Regions from separate parts of the Kocuria sp. BT304 genome, predicted to be linked through region 2. Evidence: predicted binding sites of a transcription regulator. Region 2 holds the regulator's gene; the other holds the start of a gene.
What was found. Region 2 encodes LexA, which represses DNA repair genes until DNA is damaged. Its sites were predicted from a motif close to TCGAACANNTGTTCGA; they were not measured.

Region 1 (3,403 bases), 250 kb from region 2:
CGTCGGCCACGCGCGGCCCTCACGGGGCGAGCGCGCGGCGTCGACCGGGCCCGTCGCCGCGGCGAACCGTGTCCCCGCACCGGCGGCTCGGGGAGCACCGGCGGTACCGCGCGGTCCCCTGGGCGGTGCGGGGGCGCACCCCGGTGTGACAGGGCACGGGGCGCGCTCGGTATCATGGCAGTCAATCCACCACCGCGTCCGGCCCGAGCACGGCCGGACGCACTCTTTCGAGGAGGTCATCCATGTCAGGTCACTCCAAGTGGGCCACGACCAAGCACAAGAAGGCGGCGATCGACGCCAAACGGGCCAAGGCGTTCGCCAAGTACATCAAGGGCATCGAGGTCGCGGCCCGCATGGGCGGCGCGGACACCTCCGGCAACCCGGCGCTCGAGCTCGCGGTGTCCAAGGCCAAGAAGAACTCGGTGCCCAACGACAACATCGACCGCGCGATCAAGCGCGGCGCGGGGCTGACCGGCGAGACGATCGACTACACCGAGATCCTCTACGAGGCCCGCGGCCCGCAGGGCACCGCGCTGTACATCGAGTGCCTGACCGACAACAAGAACCGCGCGGCCTCCGAGGTGCGCGTGGCCGTGACCCGCCACGGTGGCACCATGGCCGACTCCGGGTCCGTGGCGTACCTCTTCGAGCGCAAGGGCGTGGTGGAGGTCGCCAAGACGGACGGCCTCACCGAGGACGACGTGCTGATGGCGGTGCTCGACGCCGGCGCGGACGAGGTGCTGGACGAGTCGGACGTCTTCGAGGTGGTCAGCGAGGCCACGGACCTGCCCGCGATTCGCGCGGCGCTGGACGAGGCCGGGCTGGAGTACAACAACGACGACCCGCAGTTCCGCGCCACCATGAACGTGGACCTGGACGCCGAGGGTGCGCGGAAGTTCCTCAAGCTCGCGGACGCGGTCGAGGAGCTCGACGACGTGCAGAACGTCTACTCCAACGCGAACATCCCCGCGGACGTGATGGCCCAGCTCGAGGACGACGAGTAGGCCCGTGACCGGTGCGCAGGCGCCGGGGACCCGGCGCGTGCTCGCGGTCGACCCCGGCCTGACCCGCTGCGGCTTCGCCGTGGTGGACATGTCCGCCCAGCGCACGGGCACGTTCGTGCACGTGCAGGTCAGCGGCTCCCGTGCCCACGAGGCCCTCGAGCGCCGCGTGCTGACCATCATGGAGGCGGCCGAGGAGCTCATGGAGCGCTTCGCCCCGGACGTCGTGGCGGTGGAGCGGGTGTTCGCGCAGAACAACGCGCCCACGGTGGTGGGCACCGCCCAGGCCACCGGCGTGGTGATCGCGGCGGCGGCCCGGCGGGGGATCCCGGTGGCGTGGCACACGCCCTCCGAGGTCAAGGCCGCGGTCACCGGGGATGGCTCCGCGGACAAGGAGTCCGTCAACCGGATGGTCGTGCGCATCCTGCGCCTGGACGCCCCGCCCCGCCCGGCCGACGCCGCCGACGCCCTCGCACTGGCCGTGTGCCACGGGTGGCGCGGCGGCGTGGCCGGGATGGACGCGGCGGCGGCCACGTCCACCCACTCCGGGTCCCGGCCGGCCCGGGCCTCCGGGACCGCGCTGACACCGGCCCAGCAGGCGTGGCGCCGGGCGGAGTCCGCCTCGCGCGCCCCTGCGGCCCGCGGCGGGGCCCCGACACGGGGCAGACGCGGCTGAGCGTCGCCCCGGGGCACACGCCGACGGCGCGTCCGTGCGGCCGGACGCCGGTGGGCCCACCGGGTGCCTGCTCCACCGTGCGCCGTGGCCAGTCCCCGCAGGTCCGCCCCCGTTGGTACAGTGGCCCCGGAGAATTCGCACACGTGTTCGAATCCGGTGCGGCCCCCGCCGCGCCCGAGCACCGGGGCACCAGCCCCCGCACCACCGGCACTCCCGGTTCCGGTGCGCGAACGAGCCCGGCCCCGGCCGGGAGAGGGGAGCAGCCGTGATTGCCTCGGTGACCGGTGAGGTGGCCTTCGTGGGCGCCACCCTGGCCGTGGTGGAGGTCTCGGGCTTCGGCATCGAGGTCCACGCGAGCCCCCGCACCCTGTCCGGGCTGCGGGTAGGCGCCACCACGCGGCTGCACACCGCCTACATCGCCCGCAAGGACGAGGCCCCGCTGCTCTTCGGGTTCGCCCAGGCGGACGAGAAGGAGATCTTCACCGTGATGCTCGGGGTCTCCGGCGTGGGGCCGCGCACCGCGCTCGCGGCCGTGTCCGTGCTCGGGCCCGAAGACGCCCGCCGGGCCATCGCCGCCGGCGACGACAAGGCGTTCACGGCCGTGCCGGGCATCGGGCCGAAGTCCGCGCGGCGGATCGTGCTGGAGCTCGCGGACAAGCTCGTGCTGCCCGAACCTCCCGTCCAGCAGGCCAACCAGCCGCAGGTGCCGGTGTGGCGCGACCAGGTGGTCGACGCGCTCACGGGCCTGGGGTGGAGCGAGAAGGACGCCGTCCGCGGCATCGAGGACGCCCTGCAGACCCAGCCGGAGCTCGGTGACTCCGGCAACGTGGCGGAGATCCTGCGCGCCGTGCTCTCGTGGCTCGGCACGTCCAAGGGCACCACGCACGCACCCACTGGGAGGCGCTGAGCATGGCCGTGGAGGAGCGCGGGGCCGCGGGGCCGCAGCGGCTCGTGGGCGCCGAGGGTGACTACGACGACCAGCAGCTGGAGGCGTCGCTGCGTCCGGGCACGCTCGACGACTTCGTGGGGCAGAAGCGGGTGCGGGCCCAGCTGTCCCTCGTGCTGGAGGCCTCCAAGCTGCGCGGGCGCACCGCGGACCACGTGCTGCTCTCCGGGCCCCCGGGTCTGGGCAAGACCACCCTGGCCATGATCATTGCGGAGGAGCTGGAGGTCCCGCTGCGGATCTCCTCGGGCCCCGCGATCCAGCACGCCGGGGACCTCGCCGCCATCCTCTCCTCGCTGACCCACGGGGAGGTGCTGTTCCTCGACGAGATCCACCGGATGTCCCGCCCGGCCGAGGAGATGCTCTACATGGCCATGGAGGACTTCCGCGTGGACATCGTGGTGGGCAAGGGCGCCGGCGCCACCTCCATCCCCCTGGACCTGCCGCCGTTCACGCTCGTGGGTGCCACCACGCGCGCCGGTCTGCTGCCCGGTCCGCTGCGGGACCGTTTCGGGTTCACGGGCCACCTGGAGTTCTACTCGGTCCCGGAGCTGGAGCTCGTGCTGCGCCGCTCGGCGGGGCTGCTGGACCTGGCCATGACCTCCGAGGCGTTCAGCGAGGTGGCGTCCCGCTCGCGCGGCACCCCGCGCATCGCCAACCGGCTGCTGCGCCGGGTGCGGGACTGGGCGCTCGTGCACGGTGTGGAGCGCATCGACGCCCGCGCGGCCGGCGCCGCCCTGGACATGTACGAGGTGGACGCCCGCGGACTGGACCGGCTGGACC
Region 2 (3,403 bases):
GCCGAGGGGGTGCCCTGGCGCGCGAACTCCGCATAGGCCTCGTCCACGACCACGACGGTCTGCGTGGCCTCCCCCGCCTCGTACACGGCCGAGACGACGTCGAGGTCGAGCGCGGTGCCGGTGGGGTTGTTCGGGGAGCACAAGAACACGACGTCGGGCGCGTGCTCGCGCACCTGGCGGGCGGCGGAGTCCGCGTCGAGGGAGAAATCGGTGTCCCGCTCCCCCTCGATGAACGCGGTGCCCGTGCCGAGCGCGAGCAGCGGGTACATCGAGTAAGTGGGAACGAAGCTGAGCAAGGACCGTCCCGGACCACCGAAGGCCTGCAGGATCTGCTGCAGGATCTCGTTGGACCCGTTGGCGGCCCACAGGTTCTCACGGGTGAGCCCGTGACCCAGGTACGAGGCCAGGGACTCGCGCAGAGCGGTGAAGTCCCGGTCCGGGTACCGGTTGAGGGACGACGCAGCCGCCTGCACGCCCCGGGTGATGGCCTCGACGACGCCCGGCGGGACGGGATGGGTGTTCTCGTTGGTGTTCAGCGCCACCCGAACCTCCAGCTGCGGGGCCCCGTAAGGGGACATGCCACGCAGGTCGTCGCGGAGCGGCAGGGACGAGACGGTGTTCTCCGGAGAATTCACCGGCCCAGTCTAACGGCCGGGTCTATCGGGACGGCACTTCCAGGACCTGCCCCGCGGAGAGGTCCGGGGAGGTCAGGCCGTTGAGCTCAGCGATGTCACGCATGACCTCGCGGGGGTCCCGCTGCGGATCCGCCGCCACGGCGATCTCCCACAGGCTCTGCCGGGACTGGACCGTCACGCTGTGCGTGACCGGGGCTCCCACCGCATCGGTGGAGGCGTGCACGGTAGGAGGCAGCAGGAACACCGCGGCCACCACGAGCAGCGCCGCAGCACCCGTGACCACCGGCAGACCGATCAGCAGGAACCGGCCCCGACGGGTCAGTCGGAGGACGGCCCCCGCGGCGGAGTCCACGGAGCCCGCCGGACGGGCCTCAGCGGCGGAGACTCCCCGCACGATGGCCCTGATCCCCGAGATCCGAGACGCCGCATCCCCTGCGTGGCCGCCCGGCGCGGTCTCGCCGCGACCGGCACCGCTCCGTGCGGCGTTCCCGCGCGCGGCGCTGCCCGGCACGACCTTCCCGCGGAGACCCGCGACTCGCGCCGGGGTGCTCCGACGCTCTGACCCGAGACCCGCGGCACCGCGACCATCTGAACCCCGACCCGCTGCATCCCGGGCCGCTGCACCCCGAGCAGCGCCCACGCGGACCCGCGCGCCCCGGGTGCCGTGTAGCACGGCGCGGCGGGCGGTCCCCGGCATGGTGAGAGCGGTCATGGCAACCTCCTGGTGGTCTGTCTGGTGCCACCGTCCGGTGGCGGTGTTCGAACGCCGGTGGCGTGTAGAACACATCTTCGAATCACTGGAACCAGTTCTAGCACGGATGTACGAATCCTGTCGAGGTCTGTTTCGAACACATATTTGAATACGCAGGCCAGCGCGGGTTAAGCTGGTGCGACACCCGTGACAGTCGACCCCACGTCTCCGACACGCATAAGCGGACGGCGCTCCGCGGCCCAAACCTTCGGGAGCGCAGTGTGCGACGCGGCGAAAGGACCCCGCTCGTGAGCACCACTTCCCCGGCTCAGCAGACACCCGGCCCGCGCGCTGGAGCACTCTCCGACCGTCAGGCCAAGATCCTCGGCGCCGTGCAGCGCTCGATTGCGGACCGGGGGTACCCGCCGTCCATGCGCGAGATCGGCGACATCGTGGGGCTGGCCTCGCTCTCGAGCGTCACCCACCAGCTCGGCCAGCTGGAGAAGTGGGGGTACCTGCGCCGGGACCCGCGCCGACCGCGCGCCATGGAGGTGCTGCGCCCGCTCAGCCAGCAGGAGCTCGACCGCCACCTGGGAGCCGCGGAGTCCGCGGGTGAGCAGTCCCCCTCCGGCGCCTCAGTGTCGCCCCTGGTGCCCACCATGTCCGCGGTGCCCGCGGTCGACGAGGACGCCGCCATGGTCCCGGTGCCTCTCGTGGGACGGATCGCGGCCGGCGGGCCCATCACCGCCGAGCAGTCTGTCGAGGGGGTCTACTCCCTGCCCCGGCAGTTCGTGGGCCACGGCCAGCTGTTCATGCTCAGGGTCTCCGGCGACTCCATGATCGACGCCGCCATCTGCGACGGGGACTGGGTGGTCGTGCGGCAGCAGAACTCCGCGGAGAACGGGGACGTGGTGGCCGCGCTGCTCGACGACGAGGCCACCGTGAAAACCTTCCGACAGCGGGACGGCCACACCTGGCTGCTGCCGCAGAACACCCGCTACGAGCCCATCCTGGGCGACCACGCCACGGTGATGGGCAAGGTCGTGTCGGTGTTCCGCTCCCTGTGACGCCCCGCCCGGCCTGAGCGCGGCCCGCAGAGCGCGCGGTCGAGGGCCGCCCGGATCACGCCGGACGGCAAACCCGCGGGACTGCGCGGTTCGAGCAACGCCCGGGATCAGGACCGGTTCAGCCGCTCCAGGGCGCCCAGCACGGTGCTCCTGTCCGTGGTCGGCCACAGCGGGGGCAGCGAGCGGGCCAGGAACGAGCCGTAGCGTGCGGTGGCCAGCCGGGAGTCCAGCACCGCCACCACACCCCGGTCCCCGCTCGCCCGGATCAACCGCCCCGCGCCCTGCGCGAGCCGCACGGCGGCGTGGGATGCGGAGACCGTCATGAAGCCGTTGCCCCCGGCGCGCTCGGCCGCACGGGTCCGCGCGGTCCCCAGGGGGTCGTCCGGGCGCGGGAACGGGATCCGGTCGATCACCACCAGGCGGCAGGACTGACCCGGCACGTCCACGCCCTGCCACAGGCTCATGGTGCCGAACAGGCTGGCCGCGGGGTCGTCCGTGAAGTCCTTCACGAGGGACGGCAGCGATGCGTCCCCCTGGCACAGGATCGGGAGCTCCGTGCGTTCGCGCAGGGCCTCGGCGGCGTCCTCCGCGGCACGCCGTGACGAGAAGAGCCCCAGAGCACCGCCCCCCGATGCCTCCAGCAGGGCCAGCAGCTCGTCCAGCTGCTCGCCGGCCACGCCCCGGCTCGGCTTGGGCAGGTGCTTGGCCACGTAGAGGATGCCCTGGCGCCGGTAGTCGAAGGGGCTGCCCACGTCCACGCCCCGCCACGACGGCGCGCCCGGACCCTGCAGACCCAGGGAGCCGGCGACCGAGGAGAAGGAGGACCCCACGGCCAGGGTCGCGGAGGTCAGCACCACGGTCCGGCCGTCGAAGAGACCTTCCCGCAGGGGCCCCGCAACGCTCAGCGGGGCGATGTTGAGGGTCGCGGGCTCTCCCGCGTCGGTTCCCACGTACCCCTCCGTGGGGCTCCACCGGCCCACGCGGGAGACCCACAGGACGTCGTGGGTGGT

Region 1: ruvA (Holliday junction branch migration protein RuvA) is a predicted target of LexA. The motif match lies at 1,813-1,828, and genes of this name have one in related genera.

Annotation. Positions count from the first base shown of each region.
Region 1 is NZ_CP030039.1:1,666,351-1,669,753, reverse strand. Features, by position in the region: gene DNL27_RS07400 (YebC/PmpR family DNA-binding transcriptional regulator) at 243-1,004, shown strand; gene ruvC (crossover junction endodeoxyribonuclease RuvC) at 1,009-1,677, shown strand; gene ruvA (Holliday junction branch migration protein RuvA) at 1,943-2,584, shown strand; gene ruvB (Holliday junction branch migration DNA helicase RuvB) at 2,587-3,403, shown strand, end outside.
Region 2 is NZ_CP030039.1:1,914,682-1,918,084, forward strand. Features, by position in the region: gene DNL27_RS08470 (histidinol-phosphate transaminase) at 1-578, opposite strand, end outside; gene DNL27_RS12455 (LysM peptidoglycan-binding domain-containing protein) at 658-1,029, opposite strand; gene lexA (transcriptional repressor LexA) at 1,635-2,393, shown strand; gene DNL27_RS08485 (ATP-dependent DNA helicase) at 2,501-3,403, opposite strand, start outside.